3 regions of the Kitasatospora sp. NPDC056531 genome follow, and region 2 is predicted to be linked to each of the others. Evidence: riboswitches for the same ligand, from Rfam matches in the RefSeq annotation. Region 2 holds a riboswitch; each other region holds the start of a gene.

Region 1 (3,070 bases), on a different contig from region 2:
CGGGACCGGCAGGACGTGCGCGTTCGGGCCGCCCAGGTAGCGGAACAGCGGCAGGTCGCTGGCCTCGGAGGCGGCGTGCGCGACGGCCAGCGAGACGCCCAGGATGGCGTTGGCGCCGAGCGAGGACTTGTCGGGGGTGGCGTCCAGGTCGAGCATGGCCTGGTCGATCAGGCGCTGCTCGGTGGCGTCGTAGCCGACGAGCTCCGGGCCGATCTGCTCGATGACGGCCAGGACGGCCTTCTCGACGCCCTTGCCGAAGTAGCGGTTCTTGTCACCGTCGCGCAGCTCCAGCGCCTCGAAGGCGCCGGTCGAGGCACCCGAGGGGACAGCGGCACGACCGGTGCTGCCGTCGTCGAGGCCGACCTCGACCTCGACCGTGGGGTTGCCGCGCGAGTCGAGGATCTCACGGGCTACGACGACATCGATGGACGGCACGAGGCATCTCCTTGCGGAAGCAGGGTCCGGCTGACGGTGGTGCTGTCGGCGGGACGATTGCGGAGTCGTTACGACCAGAGCCTAACCGCCCGAGCTCCCGGGGCCACGTTGGCCTCGGTTCCGTCTCAGCGTGTGGCCCTACTACCCACCGGTAGTTCACCTGCTTGTCCCAGCTTGTCCCCCCGGCGCGGACGAATGCGGACGAAGGGGGCCGGGTGCGGCCCCCTTCGTCCCCGGGGTGCTGTTCGAGGTCCTACGGACCGTCTCGGTCGAGGCCCTACGGGCCGGTTCAGCCGAGGTGCAGGACCTGGCCGGGCATGATCAGGTTCGGGTCGCCGCCGACCGTGCCGCGGTTGCCGTCGTACAGCGCCTGCCAGCCGCCGGACACGCTCTGGGCGGCGGCGATGCTCGACAGGGTGTCACCGGAGTGGACGGTGTAGTCGTGACCGGCCGGGGCGGCCTGGGCCGGCTGGGCGGCGCGCGGGGCGGCGTGCTTCGGAACGTACTGCTGGACCGGCTGCTCCGCGGGCTTCTCGGCCTGCTTCGGGGCGGCGTGCTTCGGAGCGTACGACTGGGCGGGCTTCGCGTCCGCCTTGGGGGCCTGCTGCTCCGGGGCCTGCTGCTTGGGCGTCTGCTGCTTGGGCGTCTGCTGCTGGGGGGCGGACTGCGGCTTGGCGTCCGAGGAGGTGTCGACCGCGGCCGGGGCGCCGCCCTTGCTCAGGCCCGCCTTGACGGAGCAGACCGGCCAGGCGCCCGGGCCCTGGGAGGCCAGCACCTTCTCGGCGACCGATATCTGCTGGCCCTTGCTGGCCTGGTTGGCCTGCGGCGCGTAGGCGGTGCCGCCGTACGCCTTCCAGGTGCTGGAGGTGAACTGCAGGCCGCCGTAGAAGCCGTTGCCGGTGTTGATGCTCCAGTCGCCGCCGCTCTCGCACTGGGCGACGGAGTCCCAGGCGGAGGCCGGGGCGGCGGAGGCGCCGGTGGCGGCGAGGAGCGGCATCGCGAGTCCGACGCCGGCCACACCGGCGACGGCGATGGCCTTCTCGGCCTGGGTGCGACGACGGTGACGGCCAGTTCCAACGAACAGCATGAAGGGTCCCTCTCCGCACGCCTGCGAGGTGAGCTGTCGGGTTCGGACCGGGAGGTGGCCCGGCCGCCGTGCGCGGAGACGTTCCGCTCGGGCGGCTTCACCCCAAGCCGTGGAGGACGGCAACAAACCTGGTTCCCCCGCCCCTGCCCAAGGGTCTGGTCGGTTTCCCGTGGCGCGGCGGGCAGGATTCGGCGTTCCGCGCACGAGGTCCGCAGCTGCGAACTCCAGGGAGACTAGACAGATCCTCAGACCAATCACAAGCTCATATCGCCGACATCACACAGGAATTACGGCATGTGATCAATCGCCTACCAACTGCGCCTGTTTGTCCGGATTGATGGGTGTTCACCCCGCTGTCAGGAGGGCATCAACGGCGTCCCGTCAGCGTGTCGAAGCCTCAGGAAGGGCATGCGGAGACCGGATCTCGGGACTGAATTCGACCGGAAGTTCGCGCAATCCACGCATGATCAGGCCACCCCGCCAGCGGAGATTCTCCGGGCTTTCGGCCAGTCGCAGATCGGGCAGCCGGGAAAGCAGCGTGGCCAGCGCGGCGCGTCCTTCGAGCCGGGCCAGCGGGGCGCCGATGCAGTAGTGGATGCCGTGCCCGAACCCCAGGTGGGGATTGTCGACCCGGGTCAGGTCGAGGGTGTTCTCGTCCGCGAACCGGGCCGGGTCGCGGTTCGCCGCCGCCAGCACCACCAGCACCGGATCGCCCACCGGGATGTCCACCCCGCCGATGGTCAGCGGCCTGGTCGCGAACCGCCAGGTCGCCAGCTCCACCGGCCCGTCGTAGCGCAGGAGTTCCTCGATCCCGGTCTCCAGCAGCGCGGTCTCCCCGCGCACCACCGACTCCTGCAGCAGCACCCGCTGCCCCGGGTTGCGCAGCAGCGCGTACGTCCCGTTGCCGATCAGGTTGACGGTCGTTTCGAAACCGGCGAACAGCAGGATGAAGGCCATCGCGGCCGCCTCGTTCTCGGTCAGGTGCTCGCCGTGGTCACTGGCCCTGATCAGACCGGAGATCAGGTCGTCACCGAGGTCGGCCCGCTTGCGGTGGATCAGCTCCAGCAGGTACGCCCGCATCCGCTTCACCGCCCGTCCCACGCCGCCGCGTTGGCTCCCGCCGTGGCCCGGCTTTGTGTGTCGCAGCATCATGCCGGCCCAGTCGCGGAAGTCGTCCTGGTCCTCCGCCGGCACGCCCAGCATGTCGCAGATCGCGTAGATGGGGAGCGGGAAGGCGAACTCGTGGATCAGGTCCGCCGAACCGCGCTGCGCGAAGCCGTCGATCAGCCGGTCGGTGAGCTGCTGCACCCGCGGCTCGAACTCGGCCACCCGGCGCGGCGTGAACGCCTTGGACACCAGCCGGCGCAGCCGGGTGTGGTCCGGCGGGTCGATGTTCAGCAGGTGGGTCATCAGGTCCGCCTGCCGCTCCCCCGGGATGCCCACCCGGCCGGTGCGGTGCGCCTGCTCGCTGTGGTGCGCCGGGTTCTTCGACAGCCGACTGTCCGCCAGCGCCTGCCGGGCGTCCGCGTACCGCGTCACCAGCCAGGC
Region 2 (3,070 bases):
GGTCAGCACCAGCGCACGGGCGAGCAGTTGGGAACGACGGTGCACGGACATGGCGGCAGCGGCTCCAATCCTGCGGCGCGGCCCCGCGGCCGCGCCCCAGCGGGCGGCCGTCGAGCGGGAGTCCGGTGGCAGACGTTAGCGAGTCCGGGCAAGCGAGTCCAAACCCCTCCCGACCCGAATATTTGACCCCTAATCGGACATCAGCCCGAGCCGCTGGAAAAGCCGCAGGCCCGGCCCTCCGCGGTGGAGGACCGGGCCCGGAACGGCCTGCGCAGGGATCAGACCCGCACGATGGAGGCCAGCGGCATGTTGGAGACCGCCTCGTAGCGGACCGAGGCGCCCGGCTTGGGCGCGTGCAGCACCTGGCCGTTGCCCGCGTAGATGCCGACGTGGTGGGCGTCGCTGTAGAAGATCAGCAGGTCGCCGGGCTGAGCCTGGGAGATGTCCGAGCCGATCCGGGTGCCGGCGCCGGCCTGCTCCTGCGAGGTGCGCGGCAGCGACACGCCGACCTGGTTGAACGCCCAGACCATCAGGCCGGAGCAGTCGAAGGAGCCCGGGCCGGTGGCGCCCCAGACGTACGGGCTGCCGACCTTGCTCGCTGCGGCGGCCAGCGCGGCGGCACCGTGCGAGCTGCCGGGGGCGGCCGGCTTGGCGACCGGCGAGGAGGAGGTGGCGGAACCCGAGGAGCCCGAACCCGAGCCGATGTCGGTGCGGCTGCTGTCGCGCGAGGCGCGGTCGGCGGCGGCCTGCTGCTGGGCGGCCTTCGCGGCGGCGTCGGCCTGGGCCTTGGCGTCGGCCGCGGCCTTCTCCTCGGCCTGACGGATCGCCTGGCGCTCCTGCTCGGTCAGGGTGTTGAGCAGGTCCTGCGCGGCCTTCAGCTTGTTCTGGACCTCCTCCTTGGAGGTCTTCAGCTGCTGGGTGGTGGACTCCAGCTCGGCGAGCTTGCCCTGGGCCTCGGTGCGGTCCTGGTCGAGCTTGCGCTGCTCCTCCTGGAGCTGCTTCAGCTGGTTCTTCTGGGTGTCACCGGCCTGGTTGAGCGCACCGGCCTGGTTGAGGAAGTTGTCCGGGCTGGAGGAGAGCATCAGCTGGACGGTCGGGGATATGCCGCCGTTGCGGTACTGCTCCCCGGCGATCTCGGCGAGCCCGCCCTGCATGTCGGTCACCTGGGCCTGCTGCCGGGCCACCTGGTCCTGCAGGCCGGAGACCTGCTTCTCCAGGGCCTGCTGCTTCTCCTGGGCGGCGTTGTACTTCTCGGTCGCCTGCTCGGCCTGCTCGTTGAGCTGGTCGACCTGCTCCTTGACCTGGTCCTTGGTCGGCTGCGGGTCGGCGTGCGCGCCGGACTGCGCGGAGAGGGCAACGGCTGCCGCGGCGACACCGGTCAGGATCGAGACACGGGCGCGGCTGGCGGGCTTGGGACGACGATGGGACGCCACGAAGGCGGACTCCTTCTTCCTACGGCCGCCTACCGGGTGAGCTGACGGGTTCGGGCCGGAAGCATGCCCTACGACGCCTCACGACCGTTCCAGCGGCCGACCTGGCGTCGATTCACCCCGGAGGAACGTGGTTCCCCGGCTCCGCTCCGCAGCGCCCCCGACCACTGGGCTCCCCTGTCGGACAGTCGCTTCGACCTGCCCCGCTGTTTCGCGAACTCGACGGTAACCACCGCCGCCACCCAGGCTGGGTGATCGACAGTGCGGTGGTTCGGGGCACGACCCTAGTAACTGAACCGTGATCCGTTCAAATCCTTGTCAGAAAAAAGACGAAAGATTGCCCGTGTTCTTTTGTGAAAATGACCGATGGTGATCGCCACCGCACGGAAAGCTGATCGGATCTCACCGGCCGACCGCGGAACGGGCAAACCCGAAGCGCCACCCCCGATAGGAGGGTGGCGCGGATCACAGGGCCGGAACCCGGACTTCCCGGCGTGTCGGGGCGTCAGACCCGGCGGATCGTGTTGATCGGCATCGCGTCGGCCTTCATCACCTTCACCACGTCACCGGTGTGCGGCGCGTGGACCACCATGCCGTTGCCGATGTACATCCCGACGTGGTGCCGGTCGCTGCCGTAGATCACCAGGTCGCCCGGCTGGGCCTGGTCCAGCGACGGCACCGCGGTACCGACGTTGCCCTGCTCCTGCGAGGTGCGCGGCAGCGAGACGCCGGCCTGGGAGTACGACCAGACCATCAGGCCCGAGCAGTCGAAGGTGCTCGACCCGGTGGCGCCCCAGACGTACGGCGAGCCCTGCTTGCTCATCGCCTTGGCGACGGCCACGGCCGCGTAGCCGCTGGCCGGCGGCAGGCTGCTGAGGTCGACCCGGGCGCTGCCGCGCGAGGCGCGGTCGTCCTGCTGCTGCTGGGCCTTCAGCGCGGCGCGGTCGGCGGCGCTGAGCGAGTTCAGCAGGTCCTGGGCGGCCTTCAGCTTCTGGTTGACGTCCGACTTGGCCTGGTTCAGGTCCTTGGTGGTGGAGTCCAGCGAGGACAGGACGGCGGCGGCCTCGGCCTTCTCCTGGTCCAGCCGGCGCTGCTGGTCGAGCAGGCCCTTGAGCGCCTCGGTCTGGCTGGCACTGGCCTGCTGGACGCTGGAGGCCTTCTCCAGGTAGCCGGACGGGTCGGAGGAGAGCATCAGCTGGACGGACGGGTCGATGCCGCCGGTGCGGTACTGGTCGCCCGCCACCTCGGCCAGGCCCGCCTGCAGCTGGGTCATCTGGTCCTGGCTGCGGGCCACCTGGTCCTGCAGCTGGTCGGCCTGCTTGCGGAGCTGGTCGGCCCGCTCCTTGGCGCCGTTGTACTTCTCCGCCGCCTGCTCCTGCTCCTGCTGGAGCTGGTCGATCTGCGCCTTGACGTCGGCCTTGTTCGGCTGCGGCGCCGCGTGCGCGGCCACCTGGGCGGAGAGGGCGACCGCGGTCGCAGCGGCAGCAGTGAGCACGGAGACCCGCGCGCGGCTCGGCTGCTTGGGACGGCGGTGGGAGGCCAAGGGACCGGCTCCTTCTTCCATCGGACTCACCTGATCGGATGAGATTCCGGAAAATAGGTTTGACGCCAGACCCTAGTGAAGATCTATCCGTTTTGCC
Region 3 (3,070 bases), on a different contig from region 2:
TGCCCGGCGCGAACACCACGTAACTGCCCGCCGGGTGGCGCTCGTCCCCCTCGATCACCTCGCCGCTGAGCACGTAGTAGCGCTCCTCGGTGTGGTGCACGTCCACCTCCGGCCACTGGCTGCCCGGCGCGAAGTCGATCAGCCAGCCGCGCGCGTACCCGGTGGCCGTCAGCCGCCGCCGCACGATCCCCGGCCCCACCTCGACCGGCTCCACGTCCCCTGCCAGCAGCGTCGTCTTCAGCCCGTCGTTCACGTCGTTCACGTCGTTCTCGCTCATGCCCCCACTGTGGCCGCCGCCGCCCCCACCGCCCCAGAGTCCCAAAAGACATCCTCAGGTACATTCCTGCCATGGACGCCTCCGCCCCGAACCCGGCCCGCCACCGCGTGGTGGCCCTGCTCGGCGCACCCCAGGCGCCGTTCGAACTCGCCTGCGCCGCCGAGGCCTTCGGCACCGAACGCGCCGGACTGCCCTCCCACTACGACCTCACCCTGTGCACCCGGACCCCCGGCCCGGTGCCGACCACCCTCGGCGTCCCACTGCTGGTCGACGCGGGCCTGGAGGCGCTGGAGCGGGCCGACACCGTGGTCGTCCCCGGCTGGCAGCCGCCCGGCTCCCCGGTGCCCGCCCGGGCGGACGAGTCGCTGGCCCCGCTGCTGGAGTGGACCGAGGGGCACCTGGGGGAGCGGCTGGCCGTGGAGGACCTCGCCGCCCGAGCCGGGCTCTCCGGGCGCACCCTGGCCAGGCGCTTCGCCGAGCAGCTGGGCACCAGCCCCGGCCAGTGGCTGCTGGCCCGGCGCGTCGACGCCGCCCGGGCTCTGCTGGAGCAGACCGACCTGCCGGTGGAGGCCGTCGCCGTGCGGGTCGGCCTGGCCTCCGCCGTCAACCTGCGCCGCCGCTTCCGCGCCGCCCTCGGCACCACCCCCGGCGCCTACCGCCGCACCTTCGGCAGCGCCCGCGTCGACTGAGTCCCAGGTGCTCGGCGGGCTCGGAGCTGTGATCGCCGAGGAGGGCGAGGTCGGCGAGCAGGGCGTCGGCACAGTCGTGGGCGCCGGCCCGGGCGAGGGCGGACCCGGGTGCACTGCCCAGCCAGCTCCAAGTCAGCCTTCTCCCTCTTCCTTCGGCTCGGGCATGGGGACGGGGGCGTCGATCTCCAGATACCAGGCGTGATCGGCAGGGGTGACGCGCGAGCTGCCTTGTGCGCCCCCGCCCCCCGGGCGGCGGCCGTCGCGACCGGCATCGACAGCCGGGAGAGTTGTCCGATTAGGGTATTTATGCGGCGCTTTGTCAGCTAATTTGGCATTTCATCAGATCTTCGCTGAATGTCCATGTGATGTGCGTGATACGAACTTGTGTCTTCCGGCTCGATCTGCCTAGCGTGCAACCTGTTCGCACCTGCGGACCCTGCCGCCGGGACGCCGAGTCCTGTCCACCGGTCGGCCGGACGTCGAGCAGTGCACCGGGCAGGAGCGGGGGAACCAGGTAGTTCGCCGCGCCCTGCTCGGTCCGTTCACGGACGAGACGGGTGTGGCTAGGGGTGAAGCCGCTGCGTGCGGCCGGGCTACCTCACGGCCCGAACCCGACAGCTCACCTCGCAGGCGTCGCAGAGGGACGCCCCATGCTGACTTCAGGTACCGGCCGGCATCGCCGTGCGCGCCGGAGACACACCCCGCGTCTGGCCGCCACCGTCGGGATCGCCGGCGCCGGCCTCATGCTGCCGCTGCTGAGCGCGAGCGGAGCCTCCGCCGCGCCCGGCTCCCACACGTACGCGAGCCACGCCGGGTGGCAGGAGCACCACCAGCACCGGCACCAGAGCGACTCCGATGGTCAGCGCCGCCACCAGGCCGACCCGGACGCCGCGGGGCCCTCCGCTGCGGCCCCGGCCGAAGCCTCGCAAGCCTCACCGTCGCCGTCCGCCCCGGCCTCCGGTGCCCCGGCCTCCGGTGCCCCGGCCTCCGGCGCCCCGGAATCCGGCGCCCCGGCCTCCGGCGCCCCGGAATCCGCGGCCTCCCGCGCTCCGGAATCCGCGGCCGCGCGACCCGGCGGCGAGCCCCAGGGCTCCCACTCGGCGCGGCCCTCCGCTCCGGCTCCGACCCCGGCGTCCCACACGTCCGCGCCGTCGTCCCCGTCGTCCCCGTCCGCCCCGGCCACGCACGCCCCCGCCCCCGCGGCCATCCCCACCGCCCCGGCCGCGCAGACCGGTTCGAGCTCGGACGCCGTGCAGCAGGTCCTCAAACTGATCAACCAGGCGCGAGCCGCCCAGGGCCTGCCCGCCTACACCATCACGTCGGGGCTGACCAGCAGCGCCGGGGCCCACGACCAGACGATGGCCGGCGGCTGCGGCATGTCCCACCAGTGCCCGGGCGAGGCCGAGTTGGGGGCGCGGGAGACGGCCGCAGGCGTCCAGTGGAACGCCGTCGGGGAGAACATAGGCTACGGCAACGGGGTCTCCACCTCGGCCCAGGACATCGCCGCCATGGCGGTCAGCCTGACCCAGGACATGCTGAACGAGACGCCGCCGAACGACGGCCACCGCAAGAACATCCTCAGCAGCGAGTTCACCCACATCGGCATCGCCGTCCACCGGGACGCCAGCGGAACCGTCTGGCTCACCCAGGACTTCTCCAACTGACCCGTCCGTCAAGGACGTAGGACGAGGCCCCTGACCACGAACCGTTCCAATTAAGTGATCAGGAGTGAGTCTTGGACCCAGGTCTGATCACTGCGTGCATCCCGAACGGTGGTGGATGCCCGACTGGTCGCCCGCGTTCTCGTGGTCCCCGTCCGGCGGCGCGCATCGTGTGCGCGGTCCGTGACGGGGCGGCGGGTCTCCTCACGCCCTCGGATGCCCGATGGGGCCTGGACGGTCCGATGCCCACGACGATCGCTCCGGTCGTCGTGGGGCGGTGCCGTCCGTCGCCGGATCGGGTGTCCGAGGGCGCGTCGCCCGATCGCGATGCTGGCGGCATCGTGCCGGGTGGTAGGGCGGGTGGGTGTCACGAGCGGCTTCTGCCAGTGCTGCGCGCCCCATTGGGAGGTGTGGGCGGGGTCCACGGCGACGATGACCATGTC

Evidence for each region. Region 2 has a riboswitch for cyclic di-AMP ahead of ACFQ87_RS04820 (NlpC/P60 family protein). Riboswitches for the same ligand answer to the same signal wherever they lie in the genome.
Region 1: it holds a riboswitch for cyclic di-AMP, as region 2 does, so the genes downstream of both, ACFQ87_RS20085 (transglycosylase family protein) here and ACFQ87_RS04820 (NlpC/P60 family protein) in region 2, are expected to answer to the same signal.
Region 3: it holds a riboswitch for cyclic di-AMP, as region 2 does, so the genes downstream of both, ACFQ87_RS42400 (CAP domain-containing protein) here and ACFQ87_RS04820 (NlpC/P60 family protein) in region 2, are expected to answer to the same signal.

Annotation. Positions count from the first base shown of each region.
Region 1 covers NZ_JBHTTU010000022.1:15,007-18,076, reverse strand. The annotation lists gene eno (phosphopyruvate hydratase) at 1-435, opposite strand, end outside; gene ACFQ87_RS20085 (transglycosylase family protein) at 725-1,522, opposite strand; cyclic di-AMP (ydaO/yuaA leader) riboswitch at 1,527-1,693, opposite strand; gene ACFQ87_RS20080 (cytochrome P450) at 1,904-3,070, opposite strand, start outside.
Region 2 covers NZ_JBHTTU010000003.1:5,040-8,109, forward strand. The annotation lists gene ACFQ87_RS04815 (NlpC/P60 family protein) at 1-51, opposite strand, end outside; gene ACFQ87_RS04820 (NlpC/P60 family protein) at 279-1,433, opposite strand; cyclic di-AMP (ydaO/yuaA leader) riboswitch at 1,444-1,597, opposite strand; gene ACFQ87_RS04825 (NlpC/P60 family protein) at 1,936-2,973, opposite strand.
Region 3 covers NZ_JBHTTU010000153.1:142-3,211, forward strand. The annotation lists gene ACFQ87_RS42390 (cupin domain-containing protein) at 1-277, opposite strand, end outside; gene ACFQ87_RS42395 (helix-turn-helix domain-containing protein) at 349-966, shown strand; cyclic di-AMP (ydaO/yuaA leader) riboswitch at 1,446-1,614, shown strand; gene ACFQ87_RS42400 (CAP domain-containing protein) at 1,617-2,630, shown strand; partial or broken gene ACFQ87_RS42405 (IS200/IS605 family accessory protein TnpB-related protein) at 2,681-3,070, opposite strand, start outside.